DNA from 3 places in the Dyadobacter sp. AC419 genome. Region 3 is predicted to be linked to each of the others. Evidence: riboswitches for the same ligand, from Rfam matches in the RefSeq annotation. Region 3 holds a riboswitch; each other region holds the start of a gene.
The links. A riboswitch is a leader RNA that binds a small molecule or an ion and turns the genes downstream of it on or off. The one in region 3 is predicted to bind cobalamin.
Positions count from the first base shown of each region.

Region 1: linked by a shared signal. The riboswitch ahead of AC0IYG_RS14400 (hypothetical protein) and the one ahead of metE (5-methyltetrahydropteroyltriglutamate--homocysteine S-methyltransferase) in region 3 are both predicted to bind cobalamin.
Region 2: linked by a shared signal. The riboswitch ahead of AC0IYG_RS03680 (TonB-dependent receptor plug domain-containing protein) and the one ahead of metE (5-methyltetrahydropteroyltriglutamate--homocysteine S-methyltransferase) in region 3 are both predicted to bind cobalamin.

Region 1 is NZ_CEEDCD010000019.1:177,641-182,930, reverse strand. Features, by position in the region: gene cobN (cobaltochelatase subunit CobN) at 1-705, opposite strand, end outside; gene AC0IYG_RS14405 (cobyrinate a,c-diamide synthase) at 702-2,024, opposite strand; cobalamin riboswitch at 2,205-2,391, opposite strand; cobalamin riboswitch at 2,459-2,709, shown strand; gene AC0IYG_RS14400 (hypothetical protein) at 2,837-3,463, shown strand; gene AC0IYG_RS14395 (TonB-dependent receptor plug domain-containing protein) at 3,466-5,290, shown strand, end outside.
Region 2 is NZ_CEEDCD010000008.1:54,980-60,269, forward strand. Features, by position in the region: gene AC0IYG_RS03670 (thioredoxin family protein) at 1-167, opposite strand, end outside; gene AC0IYG_RS03675 (DMT family transporter) at 269-1,207, opposite strand; cobalamin riboswitch at 1,269-1,471, shown strand; gene AC0IYG_RS03680 (TonB-dependent receptor plug domain-containing protein) at 1,468-3,438, shown strand; gene AC0IYG_RS03685 (YncE family protein) at 3,502-4,584, shown strand; gene AC0IYG_RS03690 (hypothetical protein) at 4,761-5,290, shown strand, end outside.
Region 3 is NZ_CEEDCD010000018.1:186,342-191,631, reverse strand. Features, by position in the region: gene fumC (class II fumarate hydratase) at 1-241, opposite strand, end outside; gene AC0IYG_RS13250 (glucosamine-6-phosphate deaminase) at 389-1,120, shown strand; gene AC0IYG_RS13245 (acyltransferase family protein) at 1,222-1,608, shown strand; gene AC0IYG_RS13240 (acyltransferase family protein) at 1,601-2,341, shown strand; cobalamin riboswitch at 2,512-2,730, shown strand; gene metE (5-methyltetrahydropteroyltriglutamate--homocysteine S-methyltransferase) at 2,853-5,174, shown strand; gene AC0IYG_RS13230 (acyl-CoA thioesterase) at 5,249-5,290, shown strand, end outside.

The DNA.
Region 1 (5,290 bases), on a different contig from region 3:
CAGATATTGCCCGCGCTGATTGGCAAGATGAACGAGCTGACTGAACCCAGGAATCGTGCTGAGCCTGCCATGAACGCGGACGACAATGATCTTTGCCTCAGCCAGTTCACGTTCCAGCAATTGCGCCATTTGTTCTTCACTTCTGATCCCGGTGAGGCTCATGCCCATGGTTTTGGGAAAATCTTCGGGTAAAATCTGAATCGTGCGGTCGAGGGCCAGCAGGTCAGTGTCGGCGTGGGTCAGGAAGACGATGCCTTCTGTGGGTTGAGCGACAAGGCCGGCCAATGTTGCATTTTCGGAGCCTTTCCAGGTGTAAAATTGAAACACATATTCGGCCAGGTCAGCAGGTGGCACGAGATAGCGATCGGCCTGAACCATGCTTTCGATGTAATCAAAAATGGCCAGGATCTGCCAGTCATTATTAATGGAATGAAACCAGACTGAATGTCCGTCAAACAGCAGCGTTACCACATTAGCCAGCGTGCACGGTCCGAGGCAGCCGCCTTTGGTCATGTGGACCTTGTTGCGAAGCTTTCGTTTCAGCCATTCGGTTTTGTAAAGCTCCACCGGAACGGGCGCATATCCCCTATCCACCCGCCCGCAGCAGCATGCATTATAGCAATAGGATAAATGTCCCCGGCGCTGCACGAGGTTGATCGACTTTCCGTCGGCGCGGGTAATCCGCTGGCGTTTGATTTCTTTCATAACCGCGCCAAGCCTTTCATTTTCAATAGTTTATTGATGAAATGTTCGTTCTCGCCCCAGTACACGTGCATATAGGAAGCGAAGGTTTTTTTGTGTCTGTAAAGCCGGGTGTTTGTTTCAATTCCTTTTGCATTGAGGAACTGGACGGGCAGTTCTTCCAGCTTATTGGTGTCAAAATCTGAGTAATGAAACTCGTGTCCTTTGTATGCCAGATCTTCCCAAATGGCAGTGCGGTAACCCAATGTCATTTTCGTGTTTTGCATGGTCGTGCTGCATTTGAGCGCGCCGGCCACAGCAAATGTTTGTCCATTATTATCTGTTAAATTTTCACCCAAATACATTAACCCGCCACATTCAGCGTAAGTCAGTCCTCCACTTTCGCAGTAAGCCTTAATGCTTTCACGCATGCTGTGATTATTGCTGAGCTGCGCTGCATAAAGCTCCGGATAACCACCGGGCAAATACAGAAAATCAGCCGGCGGCATTGTGTCATCGTGCAGCGGACTAAACCATTTTATTTGGCCAAAAGCGGAAAGCACCTGAATGTTCTGGTGGTAAGTAAATGCAAATGCCTCGTCGCGGGCGATTGCTATTTGCAAGTTTTGTTTTGGTAAAAAAGCGGTTTTAAAATGAACGTGACGCTTTGAATGTTGAGTGATTTCCAGCAGGCGTTTTATATCAACAGTTGCTTCAATTGCCTGCGCTGCATTTTTGATAATTGCCTCATAATCAGTTTCTGCTGAGATATGTAGCCCTAAATGCCGGGAAGGGATTTGAAGCGCCTCATTTTTTGGCAGATAACCCAATGGCTCAATGCCTACATCTGCGCAGGCATCTTTCAAGAAACTATAATGCGATGCTGTGTTTACGAAATTGAAGATCACACCGACAACATTGATCTGCTTTCTGAAATTTTTCAATCCATAAAGCAGCGGCGCAACAGAATAGGCCATGGATCTTGCGTCCATCACGAGGATTACGGGAATGTCGAGCAGCCCGGCAATTTCCGCACTGCTTCCTCTCATTTTGTCGGCCCCGTCAAACAAACCCATCACGCCTTCGGTAACCGATACGTCCGCATCTTGGGAATAGGACTGATATTGTTCCTGTACATGACTTTCAGAAGCCATGAATGTGTCCAGGTTGATGCTGATATTTCCCGAAGCATGCGTGTGGTGGATCGGGTCAATGTAGTCCGGGCCGCATTTGAAGGGCTGCACGGTTAATCCCCAATTTTTCAGCGCGCGCAGCAATGCCAGGGTAACCGTCGTTTTACCTGAATTGCTTGATGGTGCTGAGATCAGAAAGTGTGATTTCATGCCGTTGCTTCCATTCTTTTAACTGACATTGAATGTGTTAAAAGCTCCTTGCATCATTTTCACGATGCGATCAGAAGAGGAAGCCAGCATGTCGTGCAGGAGCACGCCTGTTGCAGTTCCGGGTTGTTAAAACCACGAAAAACAGATATCCGGACCGACTTGCTTCATCTCGCGAAAGCATCGTCAACTTTGAAAAAGGCAGGTCTCCTGGCTTGTAACATTCATATCATCCTTCCCGGGTGTGCACCCAGTGGACAACTTTTGATATAAACTTTTTGCGTTACTTACAGTTGCGCGACAGCTCGTGATTCTCACACGGTTCCCTATTAATTTACTGGTTTGTAAAACCTGTCTCTGTTGGAAAAAAGAATGTAAAGAACTCGTTATTGGGCCAAAGATATGGTAAATGTTAACAAAGTAGATTAAAAAGATCTAGCTTTGCCGCTTCATTTGGTGTCCGCCTTTGGCGGAATTAAAAGGGAATCCGGTGTAATTCCGGAGCAGTTCCCGCTGCTGTAAGTTCAATTTACAAGCTTCTGACATAATGCCACTGGGGTGCAATTTTGAATGATAGAATGATAGAATGAATGAATAAAAACATTCAGTCATTCAAAATTCAAAATTGACCTGGGAAGGCGTTAGAAGTTGAACGAGCCAGAAGACCTGCCAGTTGAGAATATCCGTTTTGCTTTCGGGAAGAAAGGCGATAGGATGTCGGCAGGGCGTGTGCGTCTTTGCCCCTCCTCTTGTATGCTCCTGTTTCCAATCCGGATAAGTTCAGTGCCTTTTTGGCGAAACCTTATTCGATTGTTATGGTCAATTACTTACTTGTCGATTCCCTTCTTTTAGGCATCCAGCATTCTTTTGAACCCGATCATATGGCGGCCGTTTCTGTGCTGGCCATTGACGAAAAGCAGGGTCCGGCGCGGCGCTGGAAGCTGATCTGGCGGTCGATGCATTGGGCGCTGGGGCATTCTTTGAGCCTCATTTTGTTTGCAGTTTTGGTGCTGCTGCTTAAATCCCAGCTTTTGCTTGAAGTCTCCGGAAAAGTTGAAATGCTCGTCGGGCCTTTGATGATCTGGCTGGGGATTGTGGCGATCAGGCGGAATTTCTTACCACGGGATGCACGAATTTACACGAATCCGCCGCAGCAGGTTAGCCGCTCTTTTTGGGTGGGCATGGTGCATGGACTGGCTGGCACGGGCGGGGCTTGTGCGGTGGCGCTTACCCTGGCGGCGAGTGATGCGCAGACTGCTGTCTGGATCATCATCATTCAAAGTTTAGGAATCATTCTTTCCATGTCCGCTTATGGCTATTTTTTTGCTTTATCAATCAGCCGGTATGTCTCCAAACGTGAGCAGTTTTTCCGGATAGTCAATTATCTCGTAGGCGCTTTTTCTATTGTCATCGGAGCAATCACGCTCTCCAATTCATTTTAATATTGAAAACATTTACTTACCAGATCGCAGCATTGCTGGCGATTTCGCTTTGTGCAAAAGCACAGAATCCAGTTGCAGATTCCAGCAAAACCAATTTGCTCAACCCCATCGTGGTCACCGCCACACGCTTTGAAACGCGGAAGGAAAACCTGGCGCAGCAGCTTACGATCATTTCCAGTGAAGACTTAAAACTCACCCCTGCCGCTGACATTACCGACATTGTGCGCAAGCTGGCGGCCGTCAACGTGATTCAATATCCAAACTTGTCATCCGGCATCGGGATCCGCGGATTCCGGCCGCAATTTTCGGGGCTCAATCAGCGGACATTGCTGCTGATCGATGGCCGTCCGGCGGGGGTTACCAATTTATCGCAGATCAATTTGAATGGCATTGAGCACATTGAAGTGCTGAAAGGGCCTGCGTCTTCTTTGTATGGTTCACAGGCAATGGGCGGGGTGATCAACATTATCCGCACCAAATCACAAGGCCCAACCAAGGGAAATGCATTTGTAGAATATGGCAGTTTTACAACAATGCAAGCCGGGCTTAATGCAGGCGGTAACCTGACCAAAAAGCTCGACTATGATGTTTCGTTCGCATATTTTCAGCGTGCGAAGGATTATAAAATAGGAAAGAATAATCTGCTCCGGGATCTGTTTGGGTTTGAAAATGCACAGAAAAATTACACGGATATTCCGGTCGAGCAGGTGGATGAAACGGTTACGGACGGACAGCGCAGGCCATTTACAAACCTGCATTATTACACGGGTCGGGCGCGGCTGGGCTATCAATTGAGCAAAAACTGGCGGGTCGATGTAAGCGGAGAAAATTTTGTAGCGAGAAACGTTGAATCTCCCGGCGAAATATCATCCGGAAGTGCGGAGGCGAGTAAAAAAAATAACGACAGAAATGCGGTTGACGTGGCTGTTTCGGGCATAATAGGAAATCATGAACCGAGCTTAAAAGTCTTTCATGGACAGGAAAATACGAAAAACTTCACGCTCAATGTTGCGGGAAAACCAGTAATGCCGTTCCGCTCGGCCGAAGGTGAAAACCAATGGACCGGGGCACAAATTAAGGACTCCTGGAAGATCGGAAAGCACACGATCATGCTGGGTTATGATTATCTGAACGCCCAGACGAGCAGCCGAAGATGGAGCAATGATACGACCGAGCGGGCACCGACGCAGCCTGCCTATTCGATCACTTCGTCGGCTTTTTACGCACAAGCGCTTTTGAACTATAAAAAATGGACGCTGCAACCGGGTGTGCGCTATGACAATATTACATTCAATGTAAAGGAAACAGCACTTTTGCCCACTTATCAGGCTGGCAAAAAAACAACGCCATTCGTTAGCCCGAGCCTGGGAATCACCTATGCGCTTACCTCAGATCTTCGGCTGAAAGTGGCTACGGGCAGAGCATTCGTCACTACGGACGCTTACTCGGTGGCGGGTTATAATGAGGTTAAAGATTCCAAAGGAAGGATCGCGGTCACGGCTGGAAATCCGGATTTGAAAAATGAAAGCAGTTTAAGCTGGGATTTCGGGTTCCAATATAACAAGCCAGGTTCCGGGCTCGCAGCAGGGCTTACTTACTTTTCAACGAAGGTTAACAACCGAATTGCGAAGATTATTAATGTGGTTAATGAGCCGCAGGGCAGTGGCGAGGTCATTGTTTCGCGGGCGACATTTGTCAATGCAGCGGACGCGGCGATCCAGGGAATTGAGACGGAAGTTTCGTTCGATTTTGGTGTGTTTCAGGATTATCGCTATTCATTCAAAGCATTTGTTACGGGCTCATCCTTGCTAAAAGCGAAGGAACTGA
Region 2 (5,290 bases), on a different contig from region 3:
TAAACATCAATCATGACTTTCCTTGGCTCGTGCTGGATTTTGGCATACGCTTCCTCAATCGTCATCCATTGAATGCCTTCTGCGCGTGAAGTGGTGTCTGAACGAAATCCGGTGATGAGCGCGAATGTGATCAGGACAATGGTGCAGGTCAGAATCGATTTTTTCATAGCCTTTCGCTTGTTTAACTAAAACAGCATTTCTCTAAAATTAATCGTAAGCTCAAAAATTTCAGCCTAATCTGAAACCATAAGCAGCAGAATGTTGAACCTTACTCCGCTTTATCAGCGACGATCACCGTCTTTTTGGCAAAAGAAACCATTATTCCTCCCGCTACAATCAGGATCATGCCGGTTAGCATGGATAACGATGGAATGGCTTCTCCCATCAAAAAACCAATCAAAACGGAGAAAAGAATATTGGAATAACCAATCGCAGCCACGCGGCCCGCTTTGTCAAATGTAAAAGATTGGGTTAACATTCGCTGTCCCATCAAGGCTGTTAATCCTAATGCTAAAAATCCCAGCCATTGAAATCCATCGGTTGGCCAACGAAAAGTCCCGATGAGGAAATCGAGGTGTTCCATGGGATAATAAGTTCCGACGAGCATGGAAATAATGGGCATTACAATGCCACTCAGCATGAACGAGAGAATGATCGCACGCGTGTCGTAAACAATGCCTAACTGCCTGATAGACAAATAAGAAATAGCAGTCAGCAATGCATTTCCAAGCCCTAGCGCATTGTCGCGTAAGGAAATGGACAGGTCGGGACGGAAAACGAAAAGTATGCCCATAAATCCGACAAAAATGGCCGCCCATTCCCGGGAATTGAGCGTTTCACCGATCAGCAGCCAGGAAAGCAATGCCAGGAAAATCGGATAAGTGTATTGATACGTTGACGCGCGCCCTAAACCCAATGTTTGAATCGCGTAAAAAAGCATGTAAAGCGATAATGTGCCTACAACACCCCTGAAAATCAGCAGCCCCAACTTCCCGCCTTGCTGACGAACCGGCCGTCGCCAAATGCTGGTCAGAACAAATACGACGCCAACGATATTTCTAAAAAAGACCAGTTGAACAATGTGAAAATCACGCCCGAGCCACTTGGAAATCGCAGATGTCAATGAGAAGAAAAAGGCTGCTCCCAGCATTAAATAAATGCCTTTTTGAGAGTTGTTAACAGTAAGTTTTTGGGTAAGGGCAGCCAATATTATGCAGGTTTTGGCCAAATATAAACCATAACGGCCACAGTCGAAAGTCCCTTCAATTCCCTACCTTTGCAACTTTGGCGCCATACGCTGCTTCAATGCAACAATAAGGCTTAATAGGGAATTCCGTTTATCCGGAAGCTGTCCCCGCAACTGTAAGTCTGCAAATTTTTTGATCCAACCCCCAGTGCCACTGTATTTTAAACGGGAAGGCCGCGGATTAATAAGACAAGCCAGGAGACCTGCCAGAAAAAATTCACATGTTTGTTTTCGGAGGAAAGACAAAAGTGAAACGCCAATTCATATCAGCTCAGGTGATCGTTGATCGAAGATTTTTCATGATTTTGACCATTGTGTCATGGCTTTTTATTCCAAAAATCCTTGTCGCCCAGCAAGATAGCATCCGTTTGGATCCTGTTATTGTGAAAGGTTTTGTTCCTGAAAAATTCATGAGCGGCCTTAAAATCCAGAAGATCGATTCGGCAGCACTCATTCAATTCCGCTTCCAGAATATCAGTGACCTGCTTTCGTTTTACACGCCCATTGCATTTAAAAATTACGGCCCTGGCCAGCTGAATACGGCTTCTTTCCGTGGAACATCTGCCAATCACACGGCTGTTTTATGGAATGGGTTGAACATTAATTCGCCTATTTTGGGCCAAACCGATTTTTCAACTATTCCCGTCGCCGGATTTGATCAATTATCTGTTCAATATGGTTCCTCTGCAAGCATTGTGGGTTCCGATGCGGTTGGCGGAAGCATTCTATTAGGCAGCGCGCCGACCAGGGAAGCCCTTAGCGTAACATTGGGCAGGCAACAAGAAAGCTTTAACAACCATCAGACGCAGTTTACAGCAAGTTATGCAGCTCCCATCAATGCTAACTGGAATTTTTCAGGAAAAACCAGTGCATATGACGGCCGCATGAATAATCATTTTCCTTACTCGGAGCGTAGACAATATGCTTTGCTTCCTGCGAATTCTTTCCAGCGCGGGCTTGTGCAGGATTTGTTTTTCACCTCAAAAAACGATCACCAGATTTCCGCCCACGTGTGGCTCACCCGCAACCGGCTTACACTCACACCCGACGATCAGGCCGGACGCGAGCTTACATTGACAGAGGCTTACCGCACAATGCTGCGTTATAATTACAAGTTTTTAACATTGCGCTCTGCATGGGTCAGGGATATAATTGATTATGCTAAAGGAGATTACAGCCAATGGGACCATGCGGTTACCGACAAGTTTTCCAATCGTGCGGAGCGTGATTTTGAGTTTGGCAAATTACAGATCAAAGCGGGCGGCGAGTGGACACATTACCGGGCACGAGTGGCGGGTTATGAAGCCGGTTTGCTCACTGAAAACCGAGGTGATCTCTTCTTACTCAGCCGGTTACAAGCCACAAAGCGTCTGCTGATCTCTGCCAATCTGCGACAGGCTTTTGTGACGGGTTTTAATCCACCATTTACGCCGTCGCTGGGCGCTGAATATTTATTGGTGCAAAACACCGGTTATCTTTTGAAAATAAAAGGCTCTTACGGTCGCAGTTACCGGGTTCCAACATTGAATGAGCGTTATTGGAAAGATATGGGCAATCCGGATATCAGACCGGAAAGTGGTTGGAACAAAGAAATTGGGCTTGAACAACATGCTGTTTTGCCAGGCAACCACTCCATTTCAGCGACAATAACCGCCTATCATAACCGCATTAAAGACTGGACTTACTGGAATCCTTCACGCGCCTATCATGTTGAAAATTTGCAGCAGGTTTTGGCACGCGGACTTGAAGTGCAGCTTGGGTGGAAATATCAGGTTGCTGCCTGGAAAGCGGGTTTAAATGCAAATTATGCGTTGAATAAAAGCTCGCAGGAAAAGGCTTACGACGCTTATTCCTCAGACATTATCGGGAAGCAACTTGTTTTTGTGCCGATGCATTCCGGCAATGTTAACGCATTTTTGCAATATAAAAATGCCCGCTTGACCGGACAGGTTCAGACGCTTAGCAAGCGTTACAGCACATTCGATAATTCACAATATTTAGCGGGTTACACGCTGTCAAATCTGCTGGCTGAGTATACTTTTGTTTCTGCGATAGCAAAAATGCGGGTGCAGGCGCAGATCAATAATCTCGCAAACACGTTCTATTTAAATGTAAGAAACAATGCAATGCCCGGCAGAAGCTTTGCGCTGAGCTTAATTTTGAGTTACAATTCCCTTCCTGCGGCCGAATAAAGGTTTTGTAAGAACTTTCAGGCGGTTTAGGAAGCTAAATGTTTACAATTAATAAAACAAAAAATGAAAAAACAGTTATCCAGATTAGCAGCATTTACAGCATTATCCTTTTTTGCATGGTCATGTAATCAAAGCGATCCGGCTCCGAAAGGCGATTTTATTCAGGGCGTTTTTGTGATCAATGAAGGGAATTTCTCTCAAAATAACGGCGCAATTTCATTCTTTACCAGAGAACAAACCACTGCACAGGCTGACATATATTCCACGGCAAACGGGACTGCTTTGAAAGGTGGCGTGCAAGGTTATGCTGCCGCTGGTGAAGTCGGGATCGTGCTGGTTGACAATTCAGCAGCCGGACTGGACAAGATCGAAATTGTTAACAGCAATACATTCAAAACGATTGCATCCATCGGTGCACCGGACATTGAAAACCCGCGCGAAGTGGTTTTTGGGCCAAACAATAAAGCCTATGTTTCATGCTGGGGAACCAACGAAGGATATGCTTATAAAACAGGTTACGTTGCTGTAATTGACCTGATTAGCAACAAAATCACCAAAAAGATCGACATCGCGTCTGGACCTGAAACGCTCGTATTTAATAATGGAAAACTGTTTGTGGGGACGATTTCTTACGGAATGGGGAACACACTTTCTGTGATTAACACATCCACTGACACAGTCGAAAAAACCATCACTTTCACAAACGCTCCGACACCAATCGGCATCGATGCGAATGGGAAACTTTGGGTAAATGACGGCATTTTAGCCATCCGCATTAATCCTGACACTTACGCTTCTGAAGCATCATTAACAATGGGTGCCGACGCAAGCAAATCGGCTGGAAATTTCGCATTCAGCGCCGACCGCAGAAGTGTTTTCTTCACATTATCATATAGCGACGCAAATTATGTGTCGCACGGAGAAACTTACAGATTTGGCATTAATGATGCGCAAATCAATGTTACAACGCCATTTATCAAACGCCTTTTCTCAGGCCTGGCAGTGGACCCATCGCAAGGTTTGATCTACGCGGGTGTTACGCCTTCTTATGCGCAGGCTGGCTATGCAGTGCGTTACCGTGCAGACGGCACATTGGTTGACTCGGTTAAAGTGAATGTCGCGCCAACCGGCTTCTTCTTCAAGTAATTTTTTGATTTCATTTTGAAAAGCACCCGGCGATTCGTCGTGTGCTTTTTTGCATTTGGCCCAAGACATTTCGCCTTTAAATAATCGATGCCAAGCCGTTAATTCATTGGATTGGGCCGATTAATTGATTGATCGCATTATTTGCAGCAGTGTGCAATTCCTCTGTTTCTCAATACATGCGCTTAAAAAAAGAGTCTTTATCAGTTTTCATTTTCTTCGGTGCACTGCTGTTTCAAATTGCAGCCCTTGCACAATGGAGTGCTCCATATGCGAATAATTGGATTCGCTATGGTAAGCCTTACGTAAAAATCGGGATAACCGAAAAAGGTTTACATCGCATCCCGTTTTCGTCTTTGCCTAAAAGCTTTCCGACAAATTCTCCAGACAAACTTCAACTGTGGAGAAGAGGAAAGCAAGTTGCCATTGTCAGCACGGCGAATAACGAGATTGCTTTTTATGCTGTAACCAATGATGGTGCGAGTGATTCGCTGTTGTACAGGCCCATGAGCGCCCGCACTAACCCGTATTTCAGCATGTATTCGGATGAAGGTTCCTATTTTCTGACTGTTGGTAGCGAGGCAGGCATGAGAACAAAAATTGTCGAACAACCTGCTAATAATCAAATTCCTGTACTCACATTTCATAAGGAAATCACAGTGACGCAATATTCAGAATCCTATTCGCTGAGCACAATGAGCGCAATCAA
Region 3 (5,290 bases):
TTTCGTCGCAAACCTGTCCGATCAGGTCACTTTTTTCTTTTGGAAGGATGCCGGCCTCATAATTGGTGATGGCTGCGGCTTTCTTCAAATATGCAAATGCCTTGATAATTTCCTTAGGCATTTTGTTGATATCCTGTGCAATGGGGAAATTTTGGATCGATCGTTGGGTCTGTGCGCCCCAGTAAACATGAGCCGGCACCTGCACCTCACCCATGGTATCTTTTTCTATGCGGTATTCCATTTTTTTATTTTTCAGAATGAACAATGCGGATTAAAGCGGTAAAGTTAGGATTGGACTTTCAGTTTTTGGTGTTTTTCGAGGATAAATGTTTCTTGCTCCAAAAGAATGTCAGGCTGACCAATTTTTTAATCACATTTTATTTAAATTATGAAACCAAAACTCAACGTTTATCAGGATTATAAAGCAATGAGCCTTGCCGCCGCCGAGCGTGTAATGGCTTTACTTTCCAAAAAACCCAATGCGGTTATTTGCCTGCCGTCCGGCAGCACTCCTCTGGGCATGTTTGAGATTTTGGTTTCTGCGAACCAGAAAGGCATGACAGATTTTTCCAAATGCATTTTCATTGGCCTCGACGAATGGATCGGTTTCGGTGCAGATGACGACGGGGGATGCAGGAATTTACTTAATAAAGATTTTCTTAGACCAATCGGTTTGCGGGAAGAACAGATCGTCTTTTTTGACGGCAAAGCGCACGACCCGGAGGAAGAATGCGCGCGCGTCAATAAAGTGGTTGCTAGCTTGGGCGGGCTGGACCTGATCCTGCTTGGCGTGGGCATGAACGGCCATTTGGCTCTGAATGAGCCGGGAACGCCGTGGGACAGTTACGCGCACATTTCGGAGCTTGAAAACATAACTAAAGAGGTCGGTCAGAAATATTTTAAGCAAACAACAGTTATTAATCAAGGCATTACGATCGGAATCAGGCATATTCTGGAAGCGAAAACGGCCATTCTGATGGCGTCGGGCAGCGCAAAAGCAGCGGTAATCAAGCGGGCGCTGGACTTTCCGGTGACGACAAGCTTTCCGGCCACGGTCCTGCAAAATCACCTTAATGCCGAATTTTTGCTGGATGAGGAAGCTGCAAATCTGATCAGTTAAAAACCTCAAACCATTCATAATCAGTCAATGCTTTTTACCCATTTTAAGCAGTATCCAATGCAGTGCGAGTTTATTTATTGCGGCTTAATTCCCATGAATAGATGCAAAAACAAGCCTATTTTTCTCAACTGGATGGCCTTCGGGCAATCGCGATCCTTCTCGTCATCCTTTATCATTGGTTTCCTGAAAACACAGGGATCAACAGAATCGCCAACGGACCGCTTGGCGTGACGCTTTTTTTTGTCCTGAGCGGCTTTCTTATCACCCGTATTTTATTGCTAAGTAAAAATGCCGTCGCTTACAACGGCATTGCACCTGTTTATAAAAACTTCATTATCAGGCGCGCTTTGCGGATTTTCCCTTTGTATTATTTGCTGTTGTTTTTCGTTTGGCAGGCCAGGTCAATTCATTTTATTCTCGCCCATCCAAACAGACTTTTACACAGATCCCGCACATTATCTTCTTTATATTTCGAATTTTTTGCTTGAAAAAACAGGCAACTGGTCCGACTTGCTCTCTACATTATGGTCGCTGGCCGTTGAAGAGCAGTTTTACATTTTTTGGCCACTTATAATATTAGCCGTTCCCGTGCGGTTTCTGGAAAAAGTCATTTTTGCAACCATTGCATTGGGCATTGTAAGTCGCTTGATCCTTTCATTTTTTGGTCATAACCTCGGCGTGCTGATGCCGACTTGCCTGGATGCATTCGGGTTAGGCGCGCTTTGGGCTTTCGTTTTGGTTTATGACAGGTCTCCCGAAGCCTTTTTGCGTAAGCTGAAAATCTTTTCGGCAGGCGGATTTAGCCTATTTCTTTTCTTCTGTTTCAGGCAAGTGGATTCCGTGCTGTTTACGCTGTTTTTCAGGACGTCTATGGCGTTGCTTTGTTTATTTTTTGTGGCGCACGCCAGTTATGGAAACGGTTTTAAGTCCGTCGGAGGCAAAATTTTGGACAACAGTTTGCTTCGTTACATTGGCAAGATCAGCTATGGCATTTACATTTATCACATGATCATTCCTGCAATATTGCTGCCGGTTTTTGTAAAACTGGTTCAAAGAATATTCAAGATCGAGCTCATTGTCACCGATGTAATGGGAAGGGCGCTAAGCCTCGTACTCGTTGTTGCTGTTGCATCTTTATCCTGGTTTTGCTTTGAGTCGCCGATTAATGGTTTGAAACGATATATCAATGTCAATTCGCTCCGGTTGCGCCTAAACCGGTGAAATGCATTCATTTTTGTTCAACAAAATTCACTTTTGGGCACTTGCAAAACCTTTGCAAAAAGATATTTTATCCCTTCGTATTTATCAATACGAACGCCTTTCACTTAAAACACGGCCTGTTTAGCGCTCCCAAAATTTTCATTTTAACTTTACCCCGTTCTTAATGAACGCCCGTCAATCGGGGTAGTGGTTTTCGCTGTTGGAGCCCTCAGCCAACTGAGCAGAAATTAAAAAGGAACCGTGTGAAATTCACGGGCAGTCGTGCTACTGTAAGTATTGGTTCTGTGTAATGCAGAACAGATTTTTACCCTCGTGTCCCATTGCCTCGCGGCGAGAAGGGCGGTAAAAGTGATACAAGCCAGGAGACTTGCCGCTACGCTCAATGACTATTTCCTCACGATTGGGAAATGGTTACGCATTGATTTACAAAACATTATGCTGGATAATTTCAGGAACAACATTCCTGGACGAGATTCCTGTGCTCTATTGTTAACTCTTAAACACGAATGCTATGTTATCACACAACCTTGGTTATCCACGCGTTGGAAGTCAGCGCGAGCTCAAAAAAGCCAGCGAACAGTTTTGGGCCGGTAAAATTGATCGGGACGAACTGCAAAAAGTCGCCCGCAAAATCCGCCATCAAAATTGGGAAATGCAGAAAGCAGCTGGTTTAGACTTTATTCCTTCCAATGATTTCTCATTGTATGACCACGTTTTGGACACTTGCCTCATGGCCGGCGCAGTGCCGGAGCGTTACCATCAATTGATAGACGGGAAATCGAATCGCGAGCTGGATTTGTATTACGCTATGGCGCGTGGCGTTCAACGTGATGGGCTGGATATCAAGGCGATGGAAATGACCAAATGGTTTGACACCAATTATCATTATCTGGTGCCGGAGTTTATCAAAGACCAAAAATTCAATCGCTATTCCGACAAGGTCATTATAGAATTTGAAGATGCGCTGCATAAAGGCATTTTGACCAAGCCAGTGCTTGTGGGCCCTGTAACTTATCTTTTGTTGGGAAAAGAAAAGGAAGCGGGTTTTGATAAAATTGATCTGCTGGATAATCTTTTGCCGGTTTACATTTCCGTATTAAAGGAATTGGCCTCACGCGGCGCGGAATGGATTCAACTGGACGAACCAGCGCTTGTGCTTGATTTGAGAGACGAAGACAAACTTGCGCTGCAAAGTGCTTATGCGCAAATCCGGGAAGCCGTTCCGAAGTTGAAGATTCTGGTTGCAGCTTATTTTGGTGCGTTGGAAGAGAACCTTTCCACGGCAACGAGTTTGCACATTGATGCATTGCACATTGACCTCACGTGTGGCGCAGAAACTTTGCCCGAAATCCTGGCCGATGCAACATTTGTAAATTCTGCCAAAAAGCTTTCACTAGGCATTGTGGACGGCAGAAATATCTGGAAAAATGATTTCAAGAAGTCGCTTGATTACATAAAGCAGGCAATTGATGTTTTGGGAGAAGCCCGTGTGATGATCGCTCCCTCTTCTTCCTTATTGCATAGTCCGCATGATTTGGACCTTGAAAAAAATGAAGCCGTCTTAACGCGGGAAATCAAGAACTGGATGGCTTTTGCTAAACAGAAATTGAGTGAAGTTGCAGCATTAACGCATCTGGCTCAGACGGATTGGACCGCTAATGCGCTATTTATTGAAAATCAAAAAGCGCTAGAAAGCCGAAAGACTTCCGCATTGATTCACAAACCGGAAGTGAAAAAACGCGTTGAGGGCGTTACACAGCAGGATTTTGACAGGCAAAATGCATTCAATGTCCGCCAATCCATTCAGTTGGAAAAACTGAAACTGCCGCTGTTCCCGTCGACAACAATTGGCTCATTCCCGCAAACCGATGAAGTGCGTCAGTTGAGGGCAAATCTGAAAAGCGGAAAGCTGACATTGGAAGCCTACGAGGAACGCATTAAGGAAGAAATTGTGGCCTCATTGCGCTGGCAGGAAGCATTGGGCATTGATGTGTTGGTTCACGGCGAATTTGAGCGTAATGATATGGTCGAGTATTTTGGAGAGCGCTTGTCTGGATTTGTATTCACGCAAAATGGCTGGGTGCAGAGTTACGGCAGCCGCTGCGTGAAACCGCCGGTTATTTTTGGGGACGTCGAACGGCCCGCGGCTATGACGGTGAAATGGTCTGCTTTTGCACAAGCGAATTCAGAAAAGCTCGTGAAAGGCATGCTAACCGGGCCGGTAACGATTCTGCAATGGTCATTTGTGCGTGACGATCAGCCAAGGAAAGACACCGCATTCCAAATCGGACTTGCAATCCGGGATGAGGTTGTGGATCTTGAAAAGGCCGGCATTAAGGTGATCCAGATCGATGAACCGGCGATTCGCGAGGGCTTGCCTTTGCGGAAATATGCATGGCGCAACTATCTGAAATGGGCCGTGGACGCATTCCGGCTGAGCGCTGCGGGTGTTGCCGACCAGACCCAGATCCATACGCATATGTGCTATTCCGAATTCAATGACATCATTGATTCGATCGCAGCAATGGATGCGGATGTGATCACGATTGAGACTTCGCGGTCACAAATGGAGCTGCTGGATGCATTTGCCAACTTTAATTATCCCAACGAAATAGGACCGGGCGTTTATGACATTCATTCGCCGCGCGTTCCTACGGTTGATGAAATGATTGTTTTGCTGGAAAAAGCATTGAAGGTAATCCCTGCAAGAAATCTTTGGGTTAACCCCGACTGTGGCCTGAAAACAAGGAAATGGCCGGAAACCGAAGCAGCATTGAAAAACATGATCACGGCCGCTAATCTGCTGCGCGAATCAGTTGCAGTTGAACAATAATCCGATTTTTACAAAGAGTCAGGAAACGCAATTCCTGACTCTTTTTTACATTTGCGTGACCAAAAGCTACAATTTTGACATTAGAAGAAAAGATTCTTGCCTCAGAAACCCGCGTA